One region of the Variovorax sp. LjRoot175 genome, then DNA from elsewhere that is predicted to be linked to it. Evidence: riboswitches for the same ligand, from Rfam matches in the RefSeq annotation. Region 1 holds a riboswitch; the other holds the start of a gene.
The links. Region 1 has a riboswitch for glycine ahead of ACSQ89_RS03105 (D-amino acid dehydrogenase). Riboswitches for the same ligand answer to the same signal wherever they lie in the genome.

Region 1 (7,121 bases):
CACAGTGAGCGCCCAATCCCGCCGTTCATGCCATCCCAAAAGGATCTGGACATGCGCGTGGTTGTACTCGGCGCCGGCTTGCTCGGCGTGACATCGGCCTATTACCTTCAACAGCTGGGCCACGAAGTGACGGTGGTCGACAGGCATGCCACGCCGGCCGCCAAGGCGCGCGGGCGCGTCGACACGGTCGTCACGGCCGCGGCCGCGGCCGCGGCCGACCAGCTTCTTCGGCAATCCGCCGCTCGCCGTGCCGCCCGCGCGAAATGGGTGGGGCTGTACGTGCGCCTGCGGCGACGCTTCGCGAAGCTGCTCGATCGCGCCATCGGCGAGGCGCCGAAATCCAAGCCGATCGAACACCTCGTCCGGCTGGGCGCCTACAGCCGCGACATCGTGCGTTCGTTGCGCGACGAAGCCGGCGTGCCCCCGGGCCAGCGCAACCCGGGCCTGCTGAGCATCTACACTGATGCCGACGCCTTCAACGCCCGGCTGGCGCGCGCCTCTCATTGGAAAGATCTGGGATGCGAGGAGCGCCTGGTCTCGGCCGAAGAGGCGCTGCGCATCGAGCCGGCCCTGCAGGCCCTGCGCGGCGAGCTCGCCGGCGCAGCCTATTCGCTCGACGATCCGGCGGCGCGCGACCCGGCCCAGTTCGCGGCCAGCATGGTGTTCCTGTGCCGCGCGGCCGGCGTGCGCTTCCTGACCCAGCACACGGTGATCTCCCTGGAGGAGCGCGCAGGCCGCATCGACCATGTCGAGCTGCTCGATGCCGACGGCCAGCCCGTCGTCCTGCGCGGCCAGGCCTATGTGCTGGCGCTCGGCATCTCCAGCGCGATGCACGCCGAAAAGCTGAAGATCGCCATGCCTTTTCGCTTCCTGCGCGAATACATCGTCACGATCCCTCTCAAGGACGCGACCCGCGCACCGCGCGTCGCGCTGCGCGACCGGCAGGGCAAGCTGGGCATCCGGCGCATCGAAACGCCGGGCAGCGACTGCCTGCGGGTCTCCGCCACGGTACGCGCCAGCTTCGACGAAGAGAGCGAGCCCGATTCGGACCGCGTCGACGCCATCCTGCGCCGCATCGAAACGCTGCTGCCCGGCGCGGCCGACACGGCGCATGCCTCCCTCGAGACGGTCGTGCATGCCGTCAGCCGGGACGGGCTGCCGATGATCGGCAAGACCCGCCTGTTCAACCTGTTCCTCAATGTCGCGCCGGGCGCGCGCGGCTGGATCAACGCCTGCGGCGCCGGCAAGTCGATTGCCCGGATCGTGAGCGGCCTCAGGCCCGAGCTCGAGTTCGCCTTCAGAAATCCGTAGCCGCGCGCGTCCTCGCCGCCTTACAATTGCTGCACTGCAGGAGAGCGGGCCGCGGGAAGCGGCTCCACCGAAGGCGCAAACTCCCATAAACGCTCAGGTCGGCTCACGCGATGAGCCTGTACTGCATCAACTGTCAAAGCCGTCTGGAGAGCCATCACGCCATGTGATGCACCGAAGGAGCAAACCTGCTGCGGGCGCAGCGGGTGAATCTCTCAGGTACCGAGGACAGGGGGAGCGGCAACTTGGACGCATGGTCCGGTTGCTTTCTTTTTCGAGCTTCCGTTTCCGTTGCGTTCAAGCGCTGCAACCTCAAAGGTTCTCGAAATGCGCGTGATCGTTCTCGGCGCCGGCCTGCTCGGCGTGACCTCGGCTTACTACCTCCAGCAACTCGGCCACGAAGTGACCGTGATCGACCGGCAGGCCACACCGGCTGCCGAAACCAGCTTCGCCAACGGCGGCCAGATCTCGGTCAGCCATGCCGAACCCTGGGCCAACCCGAGCGCGCCGCTCAAGGTGCTGCAATGGCTCGGCAAGGAAGATGCACCGCTCCTCTTTCGCATCCGCGCCGACATGCGCCAGTGGCTCTGGGGCCTGCAGTTCCTGCGCGAATGCACGCCGGCGCGCACGCGCCACAACATCGAGCAGATCGTGCGCCTGGGCACCTACAGCCGCGACACGCTGCAGCAGCTGCGCCGCGACACCGGTCTCAGCTACGACCAGCGCACCCAGGGCATCCTGCACTTCTATACGACACAGAAGGAATTCGACGGCGCACTGAAGCCGGCCGAGCAGATGCGCGCACTGGGCTGCGAGCGCCAGGTGATCTCGGCCGACGAGGCGGTGAAGATCGAGCCCGCGCTAGCTCACATCCGGCCCCAGTTGGCCGGCGCCACCTACACGGCCGAAGACGAATCTGGCGATGCCAACCGCTTCGCGCGCGAACTGGTCGCACTGGCCTCTGCGGCCGGCGTGAACTTCCTCATGAGCCACACCGTGACCGCGCTGCGCGAAGCAGGCGGCAGCATCGACCACGTGGAAGCGACAGACAACGAAGGCCGCTTCCAGCGCATCCGCGGCGACGCCTTCGTGCTGGCGATGGGCTCGCTGAGCCCGCTCTACGCGACGCCGCTGGGCATCCGGCTGCCGATCTACCCGGCCAAGGGCTACTCGGTCACGCTGCCGGTGAAGGATGCCTCGAAGGCGCACCAGGTCTCTTTGACCGACGACGAGTACAAGCTGGTGTTCTCGCGCTACACCTCGGCCACCGGCGACCGCCTGCGCATCGCCGGCACGGCCGAACTCAACGGCTACGACCGCGACCTGAACCGCGTGCGCTGCGAGGCCATCGTGCGGCGCGTCGAAGAGCTGTTCCCTGGCGCCGGCGACAGCACGCAAGCCCAGTTCTGGACCGGACTGCGGCCGGCGACGCCCAGCAACGTGCCGCTGATCGGCAAAACGAAGCTGCCGAACCTGTTCCTCAACACCGGCCACGGCACGCTGGGCTGGACCCACGCCTGCGGCTCGGGCAAATCGATCGCGCGCATCGTGAGCGGCCTCAAGCCCGAGGTCGACTTCGCTTTCGCCACCTCCTAGGTCTCAGTCTCAGTCGCGCAGCAACTCCTGCATCAGCTCGCGCAGGATCGGCAGCGCCGGCGCCTCGGTGCGCCGGCGCAAGGTCACGAGGCCGAAACGCGCGACGCCATTCAGCTCGGGTTTCATCTTCAGCTCGACCAGGTCTGGCGCCGCCGCGCGAATGGCCAGCAGCACGGCGTCGCTCCGGCGCACCACCTCCACCAGGCTCGGGACTTCCTCGCACTGCAGCGTCACGCAGAGTGCCGGGTGCGCCTCGGGTCCATAGGCTTCGACCAAGGTGCGCGCCACCTCGTCGCTCAGCGGCGTGGAGGCTACGGGATAGCGCTGAACCGCCTCGAAGCTCACCGCGCTGCGAAGCCGCGCGAGCGGATGGCCGCGGCGGCACATGAAGACGCCGCGCATTTCGTGCAGTGCGCTCAGCTCCAGGTCGGCCGCGGGCTTCAGCGAACGCGCATCGACAACCAGCGCATCGAGCGTGCGCGCGCGCAGCGCCTGCGCCAGCAGATCGGTGCCGCCGCGCGACACGACCACGCGCATCTTCGGATGGCGGGTCGCCATGCGCATCAGAAAAGGCGTCATCAGCATCGCGCCGGGACCCGAGCCCATGCCGATGCGGATCACGCCGCCCTGCCCCTCGCGCATTAGCCGGCCGCTGTCGCGCAACTCGTCGGCCTCGAACACCAGCTGGCGCGCGCGGTTCAGCACTTCGCGCCCGAAAGCGGTGAGTTCGTTGCGGCGTCCGACCCGGTCGAACAGCGGCATACCCAGTTCGTCCTCGAGCGCGCGGATGCTGCGGCTCAACGCCGGCTGGGTCAGGTGCTGGGCCTGTGCGGCCTTGCTGAAGGAGCCGCTCTTTGCGAGCGAGATCAGATGCCTTAGTTGAACCAGCGTCATCGTGGGTGCCCGACAAAGTAGTGCATCGAAGTCATGCTAATGCAGACAACAATGCATTGGACGTTCGGATTGAAGACTCCTACGATTCGCTCGCATCCACCGGAGCCCCGATGAAACCGTTGTCCCGACCTTCGCGCACCCTACTTCTTGCCGGCCTCATGTTCGCCGCAAGCACGGCCTTCGCGCAGACCTATCCAACGAAGCCCGTCAGCCTGATGGTTCCCTACCCGGCCGGCGGACCCTCCGACGCGGCCGCGCGCATCTTCACCGTGCCGCTGGGCAAGGAACTGGGCCAACAGGTCGTGGTGGAGAACCTCGGTGGCGTCAGCGGCGCGATGGCTGCGCAGAAGGTGCTGGCGGCGCCCGCCGACGGCTACTACATCTTCCAGGGCTCGCCGAACGAGGTGATCCTCTCGCCGCTGGCCAATGCGGCCGTCAAGCTCAAGGCCGAGGACTTCCGCCTCGTGCATCCGGTGACCGACGCCGTGATGGTCTTCGTCGCGCGCAAGGACCTGCCGGCCAACACCGTCGACGAGCTGATCGCGCTGGCGCGCAAGTCCGGCGACGCGCCGCTGAGCTACGGCAGCGTGGGCGTCGGATCGCTCTATCACCTGATCCTCGAGAGCGTGCAGCAGCAGGCCGGCATCAAGCTCATGCATGCGCCGTACAAGGGCAACGCACCGCTCCTGCAGGACATCGGCGGCGGCCAGGTGGACTTCGCGGTGCTGGTCTACAGCGCGGCCATGGGCGCGCTGGCCGAGCAGGGCCGGCTCAAGGTGATCGGCCAGCTCGGCGCGCAGCGCTCCGAGCTGCTCAAGAACGTGCCGGCCGTGAGCGAAGGCAAGGAGCTGAAGAACTTCTCCTACAAGATCTGGAGCGGCTTCATGGTGCCGAAGAACACGCCGGAAGAAGTGGTGCAGCGCCTGCACAAGGCGATCGGCGCGACCCTGAAGGACCCGGCCGTGCGCGCCCAGCTCGCGGCCCAGACGCAGGTGGCTTCGGCGCCGATGTCGCTGGCCGAATCGGCGAAGTTCTTCGAGGCCGAAACGGCGCGCTACCGCAGCATCGCCAAGTCGATCAACCTGCAGCCGCAGTAAGCTGGCCTCATGAGCACACTCCTCGAACAATTGCACGCGCAGGCCGGCGAATTCATCGGCCTCAGGCGCGACATCCACCACCATCCCGAACTGGCCTTCGACGAGCACCGCACCTCGGCGCTGGTCGCCGCGAAGCTGGAGAGCTGGGGCTACGCGGTCGAGCGCGGCCTCGGCGGCACCGGCGTGGTGGGCCGGCTGGTGCGCGGCAAGGGCAAGCGCCGGCTCGGCCTTCGCGCCGACATGGATGCGCTGCCGATCGACGAAGCCACCGGCCTCGCCTACGCGAGCAGCCACGCCGGCGTGATGCATGCCTGCGGCCACGACGGCCACACGGCCATGCTGCTGGCCGCCGCACACCATCTCGCCGAACGCGGCCGCTTCGACGGCACGCTGAACCTGATCTTCCAGCCGGCCGAGGAAGGCGGCGGCGGCGCGTTGCGGATGATGGAGGACGGCCTGTTCGACAAGTACCCGTGCGACGCGATCTTCGCGATGCACAACATGCCGGGCCTGCCGCAAGGCCGGCTGGCGCTGCGCGAAGGCCCGGCGATGGCCTCGTCGGACTACGCCACCGTCACGCTCGCCGGCATCGGCGGCCATGGCGCGATGCCGCACCGCACCGCCGACCCTATCGTCGCCGCGGCCAGCATCGTGATGGCGCTGCAGACCGTGGTGTCGCGCAACATCGACCCGCTGCAGATGGCCGTGGTCACGGTGGGCGCCATCCATGCCGGAAAGGCCAACAACGTGATCCCGCAGAGCGCCGTGCTGGAGATCAGCGTGCGCGCGCTCGACCGCGAGGTGCGCGGCAGGCTCGAAGAGCGCATCAAGGCGCTCGTCGCGGCACAGGCAGAGAGCTTCGGCGTCAAGGCGCAGATCGACTGGCGGCCCGGCTATGCGGTGCTGGTCAACGCGCCCGAGGAAACCGCCTTCGCGCGCGAAGTGGCGCTCGAACTGCTCGGCCCGGAGCGCGTCACGCTGCAGGCGCCGGCGCTGCCCGGCAGCGAGGACTTCGCCTTCATGCTCGAGCGCGTGCCCGGCAGTTATCTGCTGATCGGCAATGGCGAGGGCGACAGCCACGGCGCCTGCATGGTGCACAACCCCGGCTACGACTTCAACGACGACAACGTCGCCATCGGCTCCGCGTACTGGGTGCTTCTGACCGAACGCTTCCTGCGGGATTGAACTCACCCCCAGGCTCCCCCACTTCGTGTGGTCCGCCAACCCCCTCTCCGGGGGCAACACCAGCGGCCCGGCAAAGCCGGTTCCGCGGTGTTCCCCGCCGGACTCTCGCGCTTTCGCGCACGCAGGGCAGTGAGTTTTCAGTCGTCCGCGGTGAACACGGTCAGCACGCCGGTGTAGCCGTAGAGGTGATGGCGTGCGATCTCCCCGGCGGCGAAGAAGCCGACCAGCGGCACGTCGCCGAGCGCATGGCGCACGATCTGCAGCTCGGCCCCGGGCGCACCGAAATGCGGGCCGCCGCGGCCCGAGCAGCTCACGTACACGGCGCCGGCGATGCGGCGCGCCGGATGGGGCGCGGCCTCGGCTTCGCCGGCCGCGACGGCGCGTGCGGTCGCGAGCGTCTGCTCCTGGGGTTCGAGTTCTTCGCGGACCTCGGCGCACACGCGCATCAGGTCGGCGCGCGCGGCCTGCGCATTGCGGCGGCAGAAGGTCATGCGCATGCCGGCTTCGGCCGTGTCGGCGATCGCGACGCCGCGACGCGTGGGGTCGAGGCCGATGATGTGGCGCACCAGCACGTCGGCGCCGAGGTCGCCGGTGCGACGGATGCTGTCGCTGCCGGCATCGACCAGGCCGACCAGCGTGGCGCGCACGGCATCGATCGCCTCCTGCGGCGCCTCCAGCGAAACGCCGAGCTCGGCCAGCAGCACGTCGAGCGCCGGCTCGCCGTCGAGCCGCAGCAGCAGGTTGCCGTCGGCTTCGGTGATCACGCGCTCGCGCGACACAGGCTGGCAGCCCTGGGTAACCCTGGACACCACACGCACGCCCTCGCCGAACACCACGCCCGAAAGCCCGCCCGAGAACACGCCGCCCGCGGCGCCGTGGCCGCGGATATTGCCGTTGCCGCCGATGGCGAACTGCAGCGATCCGGCGCGGCCCGAGGAGAGGCCGCCGAACAGGTAGCCGGTGTCGGTGCGGCCCGCCATCTCGGCGATCAGCTCGGCGAGTTCGGGCGTGGCCGGGTCGGCATGCACGAGCGCCGTGTGC
Region 2 (7,121 bases), on a different contig from region 1:
TCTACCAGATTTTTCGATAGCTCGAAGCCTCAATAGGAAAAAAATGTGGACCGTTGTAATAACCGGCGGTGCAGTGAATCTTGATGACTGATGCAAGATTTGCCGCACGGGCAGTTGCAACGATTCCATATTGATGCTTCTTATAAGGACTACGGCTTACGGCCTCAAAGGCCACCAAATTAGGAAATACAAGATGTCAAAACTCGAGCGCAAACTGATTCCCACGCCTGAAGGTCAGGTCGAATTTCTCGTCGAAGGTAAGGGCCCACGCATTGTTCTGCTCCCCTCGCTGGCAAGAGGCGCCACTGATTTCGATGAAATTGCACCAATAATTGCTGCGGCTGGATTCCGGGTTTTGCGACCTCAGCCACGCGGCATAGGCGCGAGTGCGGGGCCGACCGAAGGCATCACATTGATCGATCTTGCCGCCGATGTTGTGGCTGCGATCGAAGCCGATTGTGCGCCGGAGAAGCCTGAAGCATTGTGTGTGGTGGGCCACGCGTTCGGCAACTGGGTCGCGCGGGTTCTCGCCCATCATTGGCCTTCGATGACAAAATCTGTCGCACTTCTCGCGGCTATTATTGGCAGCACAATATCGCCCGAGCTCTTGATTTCCGTGAATGTCGTATCTGACAATTCCAAGCCGGAAGCAGACCGCCTATTTTATTTGGAGCGTGACTTCTTCGCTCCCGGGCACGATGCTTCCGTTTGGTTGAGCGGGTGGCATACAGAGGTCTCTAAATTTCAGCTCGCGGCGACGAATGCAACGGCCGACAGTAGTTGGACCGAAGTAGGCAAAAATTTGCCGGTACTCTATGTTGCGCCTGAATTTGACAAGATTGCACCTGTACCCGAAGAAGATTACTTGCGAGATCGTGTAGGCCACCTCACGACGATGGAAATCATCCATGGTTCTGGCCACGCACTTCTTCCGGAGAAGGTTTCGGAGGCCGCGGCTGTGCTTGTCTCATTCGCCCAGTCCATCATGCGCGGCGAAGGTGGCCTACCTAGGCCTGTCTAAACTTCGAACGTGTGTTTCAAAGAGCCGGCATCTTTGCGGCTAAAGATTTTCCCGGCCCCGCTTTTCACGCGGGGCCTTTTTCCGCAGCTCAATTTTTTTCAGGAGAATTCCATGAGCATTCAGCGCATCGAACCGGGCGCCCGCATGAGCAACGCCGTCGTCCACGGTAACACCGTCTATCTCGCCGGCCGGGTCGGCGAAGGCGAGAGCGTCACTGACCAGTGCAAGAGCGCACTTGCCGACATCGACCGCCTGCTCGCTGCCGCCGGCAGCGACAAGTCGAAGATCCTGCAGACGATCATCTATCTCTCGGATATCGCCAATTTCGGTGAAATGAACGCCGTCTGGGAAGCCTGGATCGATCCAATCAACCCGCCGGCCCGCGCCACCAGCGAAGCCAAGCTCACCACACCGAAATTCAAGGTCGAGTTCATCGTCACGGCGGCGATCTGATCGCTCCGATATAGGAACCAGGAAGCAGGCCTATCGCTCTGATAGGCCGGCAATCGGGACTCGAGGAGTATCGTTTAAGGGTACGGGAGAGATCGGTCACCTGCCCCCTCCCAACCGCCAGCGTCGTGGCAGGGAAGTCCGTCAACTTGGGGATACCGGATTGATGAAGCGAGCCAGGCTTGGCGAATGGGCAGATCATTGCAGTTCTGCACAAGCAGACGGCGGGCGCGAAGCTCGCCGACCTGCTGAGGAGCTGTTAGAGGTAGCTCGGCTGTCGCTCAGTGCATTTCTGCCTCGGTCAAGCCGCCATCGGGATTGATCCTGCTTGAAGAACCAACTACTGAGTGAGCCAGATTTGTATAAACTGACTTTCTCGATCGCGACAAGTCTAAATCCTGATCACTCTTTACCATTCTTTCGTAGAGAGAAGCCCATTGCGGCGATATAACGTCATCCAAGCTTACTTTTGATTGTCGTGCTTGCGATGGGGTCATTGCAAATTGAGCTCGGAAACATCGATTGAAGTGAGAGCTATCGGAGAAACCGGTGATCGTCGCGATTTCGGTTATTGACTTGGGGCTATTTAAAAGAAGCCAATATCCATAAGCGAGTCGAAATTGACGACAATATTGCTGGACCGGTTGCTTCATTTCCTGCTGGAAAAGCCGTTCTATCTGCCGCTTAGAAACCCCCAAGGATGACGCAAGAGATTCAACCTTCAATGGCTGCTGTCCAAGATTTCTTTCGATGATCTTGAGCGCCCGAAGTACTCTCGCATCGCGTGGATTTTCTCTTGTTTCAGAATTCTGCTCAGTTTCGGTGGGGGAGGTCGAAAGCTCTTGCGGCGCGGGAATCTCGGCGCCGATAGCGGCATAATGACGCTCTAGAAGCCATGATCCGAGTTCCAGCGCCGCTAGCCCTCCTGCACAGCTAACTCGCCTGCCGCTCACGACCAAGTTAATGCCGGAGATTTGCTGCACCTCTGCAAAACGGGTATCTCGGTCGACGCCCCGATACCAATCCGTTGCGCAGGGCAACCTATCGAAAAATCCGGCTTCGATTAGCACAAATAGTCCCGAACCTGTCCCCACAAGAGTTGCGCCCTTCATATCGGCGCTTGTGAGTGCTTCCAGAATCGATCTGCGGTCCTCGACAGGAGCAGCTGTCTTCCCGCCTATCACGAAAACGTAGTTGCAATCGCGAGCAGCGTGCAGGGGCGCTGTCGGAGGTACTTGGACCCCGCAGGTCGTTTGCGCTGGCTTTTGTCCTAGAACGATATATTCAAAGTCGACTCCGACCGCGGCTGCGGGGTCGGTGCAATGCTTCAAGATATAAACCAGGGCAGAGTACGAAAACATCGTGAAGCCCGGAAGGAGGATGAAGCCGACCTTCACTCGCCGCCGCGCCAGCTTGGCGGGTTCGGCCTTCACACCAGATACCGGCATCATCGTGGACTCTCCTGCCAAAAGGTCGGCAATCGTAGCAGTTGCAGTATGTCCGCGCGCAATCGGATGCTCATGGCACTTGTCGCATAGAAGGTAAGCGGATGGCCGTCCGATCCTTGACGACTGCGACCGGCGGCACGCGGCAATTGGCCGCTCACGGCGGTCTCGCCGGGAGGGCACTTCATCGATTGCCAGCGGTGCGGCAGGAGATTGTCGATGCGGCTGGCCATGTGCGTGGGCAGGCGCTGCAGGACGTCTTTAGGTACGCGTGCGGATCAGGGCCGCAGAGCTTGCCGCCTGCACCAGGCTCATCACGACGGCCGCGCGCTGGCCGGCCAGTTCTGATTTTTTCAACTCCCCTGCCTCACGTTCCAGGCTTGGCGCTCGAACAACGAGAGGCTGGTTGGCTCCCGACCCCTTGCGGCACTATCGACTTCCAGCAACGATCCGAATAGACTTCGTCATAGCAGGAGAGCGGGCCGCGCGAAGCGGCTCCACCGAAGGCGCAAACTCCCATAAACGCTCAGGTCGGCTCACGTGATGAGCCTGTACTGCATCAACTGTCAAAGCCGTCTGGAGAGCCATCACGTCATGTGATGCACCGAAGGAGCAAACCTGCTGCGGGCGCAGCGGGTGAATCTCTCAGGTACCGAGGACAGGGGGAGCGGCAACTTGGACGCATGGTCCGGTTGCTTTCTTTTCGAGCTTCCGTTTCTCCGCGTTCAAGCGCTGCAACCTCATAGGTTCACGACATGCGCGTGATCGTTCTCGGCGCCGGCCTGCTCGGGATATTCGTACCACAGGCAGCGCGCTCGCGCCCGCCCTGAGCGAGCTGAATGCCGACGATCAGCTCTCCGCCCCACTCGACGACCCCTATTTCGGCAATTGACCACTTACTTCCAAGGACACCAGAGAATGACAACGCAAGGACCCGACGCACGCCTGACCCAACTCGGCATTGAATTGCCGACGGCGGTCGCCCCCGTCGCCAACTATGTGCCGGCCCGAAAGAGCGGCGCGCTGATCTACATCGCGGGCCAGGTGCCGACCGCCGGCGGCAAGGACCAGTACGTGGGCAAGGTCGGCCAGGACGTCTCGATCGAGAACGCCCAGAAGGCGGCGCGACTGTGCGCGATCAACATCCTTGCCCAGCTGCGCACGGCGCTGGGCGGCAGCCTCGATGGCGTCGCGGGCTGCGTGCGCCTCGGCGGCTTCGTTAATTCCACCCCCGAGTTCGGCGACCATCCCAAGGTGATCAACGGCGCCTCCGACCTGATGGTCGAGGTGTTCGGCGAAGCGGGTCGGCATGCGCGCGCCGCAGTCGGCTGCAATTCGCTACCGCGCAACGTCGCTGTCCAGGTCGATGCCATCTTCGAGTTGGCCTGACGATGAACCACGCCGCGGCCTGGGCTGACGGCTGTGTACCGATAAATGCGCTGACCGGCTTCCTCGGCAGCGGCACCCACGCTGCTGCGCCATTTGCTGGCCGATGCCGGCGTGGCGGACACGGTGGTGGTCATCAACGAGTTCGGTGAGGTCGGGCTCGACCACCTGTTGGTGCGCGCGAGCTCGCTGAAGAGGTCGTCCTGCTGAGCTCGGGCACTCTACGAGTTCGGCCGGGCTCTCTTGGCTAGACAGCGTTTCAGCGCGGGCGCCATACACGACGCGACGCGGACCAACCGTGAAGACCGCCTTTTAGATGAAGAACTCGGTAATCTAGAACACTGGAAATGCTTATATGGGCGCCTCCCGGATTACAAGCAACTTGTGTGTAAAGGATCAGGAGGCAGGGCTGCAGTCTATATCCGGCCTGTTGTGCAGGGGTGATGCCTGCTGGCCCTGATGGTATTCGCTGACGAGGCTCCCAACTGATCATCGAGTTTGGTGCTCTTGATCCATATCGGAGTGTTCCCATCCCGGTCCGACCTGTCTGGCCCATCACACGCGTGGTCGCTTGCTCTCCTTCGAAGCGGTAGTTTCTAGGTTCCTGTCAGTGCACTGGCTGCCACGCCGCAGGTCTCCACGCCTGTCCGCGTGCCAACACCACCATATCGTGCGCGCCAGCTTGTTGGCCACCGCCGACGACCACGCGGTATGGCCGGCGCTGGGCTTCAAATTTGACCCGGGTGTTTAGCCTACCCTGATCCTTTTTAAGCGGTGCCATCGCAAGAACAAGGCGGTGCGCAAGATCGACCCTGCCTCCCGGGCGACTGTGTATTCCGCGATGAACGAACCGGCGATCCTGAAGCAGTGCATCCCCGGCTGCGAAGAGGTCGAGGAGAGGTCCGACGGCGAGTTCGCCGCGATCGTGCGCTTCGAATTCGGACCGCTAAAGGCGCGATTCAGGGGCAAAGTCCGCCTCTTCGATCGGGATCCTCCGAACGGCTATCAGCTGGTCGGCGAGGGCGAGGGAGGCGTTGCGGGCTTTGCCAAGAGCTCAGCCGTCGTGGCCCTGGCGGACACACCGGAAGGGACAAGGTTGACCTACCAACTGGAAGCGAATGTCGGCGGCAAGATCGCTCAGCTTGGCCAACGCTTGCTCATGTCAACGACCAAGAAGATGCAGGAAGGAGGAGGCGTAGTCGATCTCGCCGCGAATGAGGTGCTCGAGGCGCCATGATGCTTCGCGAACTCAGCGCGCCGCGATGCACTCCACTTCGACACGAGCGTTAAAGGCCAGTCCGCTCGATCCGAACGCGCTGCGTGCGGGAAATTTCCCCGCCGAGAAATAGGTCTTGTAGACGTCGTTGAAGGTGTTCCATTCATTCATGTCGGCCAACATCGCGGTGCACTTCACTACGTCGGCAAACGTGTATCCATGCGCCTCCAGTGATGTCCTGATGTTCTCCATCACTTGTTTGGCCTCCGGCTGAATCCCGCCAGGTGGCAGCTTGAGGCTGCCGGGGATGTTGCCAATCTGGCCTGACAGGTAGAGCGTCGGACCGACTTGCACTGCCTCGGAAAATGGAAGTGTTGTGGGAAGAACCTTTCCGGAGTTCAAGTGCTTTGGAGCCGCACAGCCGCTGATTAAAACGATCGCCAGGCCAGCGAGCGCTACGGGAAGTATCAAGCGGCCGGCAGCGCCAACGCCGCAAGACAGTGGATTTGCTTGAAAGTGCTTGGAACTCATGGGGTACCGATCGCTGCAAGAAACTTGTCGATGTCGCTCATGTCGTTGAAGACAGACGGCGAGATGCGTGCGTGATTTGCGCGCAAGGTAATTTCGATCTTCGCGGGTGCAAGGCGAGGCGCCAGCTGGGATGCGTTGAGATAGGCGAATGTCACGATGGCGGAGTTGGAATCGGTCGGCGTCACCACTTGAAAGCCTCTGGCCCTCAGGCCGTTCTGCAAAGCGTCGGTCATAGGCTTTCGATAGGCTTGGATCTTGTCGGGGCCCACGCTCTGAATCCAGTCGATCGATGCCGCGCATGCCGCCTCGATCGCACTTGCTGGGAACGATCCCATGAAATACCCAGCGACCGAGTTGATCTGAACGCTCTCGTATGGGACGCTGCCCGGCGGATCAAGCGGATACACATGAAGAATTGGAGCCGCAAAGTTGCGGGTCTGGCGATAGCCATACCATGGGCGCTGGAGTTGGGGCAGAAGGCTCTTGCGCACGTACAGAAGCGCGAAGCCGAAGTCGCCCATGAGCCACTTGTAGGTTCCGCAGGCGGCGAAGTCCACACCTGCCGCCTTGACGTCAATCGGCATGTTGCCGGCGGACTGAATCAGGTCGACGTACACGAGCGCCCCACGCGAATGCGCCAGGTCGCATACGGCCTTGAGGTCATGGGTAAATCCGTTGTACAGCGACACATGCGAAATCGCAACGAGCTTGGTTCCGGGTGAGATTGCCGCATCCAGAGCGGAAAGTGAGATGCGGTAGTCCGCGTCCATTGGAACGGTGATGACGTTCACTCCCCGGAGCCGATACTGCTCGTACATGTAGAAAGACCCGACGAAGTGAAGCGCGTCGGTCACTACCCGCCCGCCAGACTCGGGCAAGCCGAGGGCCTTCGTGACGAGGTACTCACCCATCGATGTACTCGGAACGTACGTGACCTCATCCGCATCGGCATTGATCAGGGCCGCGAACTTTGCCGTGGCCGTTGCGCTTCCGCCCGCAAGCGTTGTTTTCGATTGCGCATAGGACGCCAGGGCATCCTTGGCATAGGTGTTCCATGGGTGATCAGCGGCTC

Region 2: it holds a riboswitch for glycine, as region 1 does, so the genes downstream of both, ACSQ89_RS40825 (RidA family protein) here and ACSQ89_RS03105 (D-amino acid dehydrogenase) in region 1, are expected to answer to the same signal.

Annotation. Positions count from the first base shown of each region.
Region 1 is NZ_CAXURY020000001.1:595,867-602,987, reverse strand. It holds gene ACSQ89_RS03110 (FAD-dependent oxidoreductase) at 52-1,311, shown strand; glycine riboswitch at 1,339-1,429, shown strand; glycine riboswitch at 1,445-1,550, shown strand; gene ACSQ89_RS03105 (D-amino acid dehydrogenase) at 1,636-2,904, shown strand; gene ACSQ89_RS03100 (LysR family transcriptional regulator) at 2,914-3,798, opposite strand; gene ACSQ89_RS03095 (tripartite tricarboxylate transporter substrate binding protein) at 3,957-4,895, shown strand; gene ACSQ89_RS03090 (M20 aminoacylase family protein) at 4,905-6,080, shown strand; gene ACSQ89_RS03085 (FIST signal transduction protein) at 6,218-7,121, opposite strand, start outside.
Region 2 is NZ_CAXURY020000003.1:622,016-629,136, reverse strand. It holds gene ACSQ89_RS40850 (glutathione S-transferase family protein) at 1-36, shown strand, start outside; gene ACSQ89_RS40845 (alpha/beta fold hydrolase) at 194-1,021, shown strand; gene ACSQ89_RS40840 (RidA family protein) at 1,133-1,474, shown strand; gene ACSQ89_RS40835 (GlxA family transcriptional regulator) at 1,753-2,922, opposite strand; partial or broken gene ACSQ89_RS40830 (transposase domain-containing protein) at 3,108-3,282, opposite strand; glycine riboswitch at 3,377-3,467, shown strand; glycine riboswitch at 3,483-3,588, shown strand; gene ACSQ89_RS40825 (RidA family protein) at 3,835-4,305, shown strand; gene ACSQ89_RS40820 (SRPBCC family protein) at 5,099-5,539, shown strand; gene ACSQ89_RS40815 (RidA family protein) at 5,552-6,049, opposite strand; gene ACSQ89_RS40810 (aminotransferase class V-fold PLP-dependent enzyme) at 6,046-7,121, opposite strand, start outside.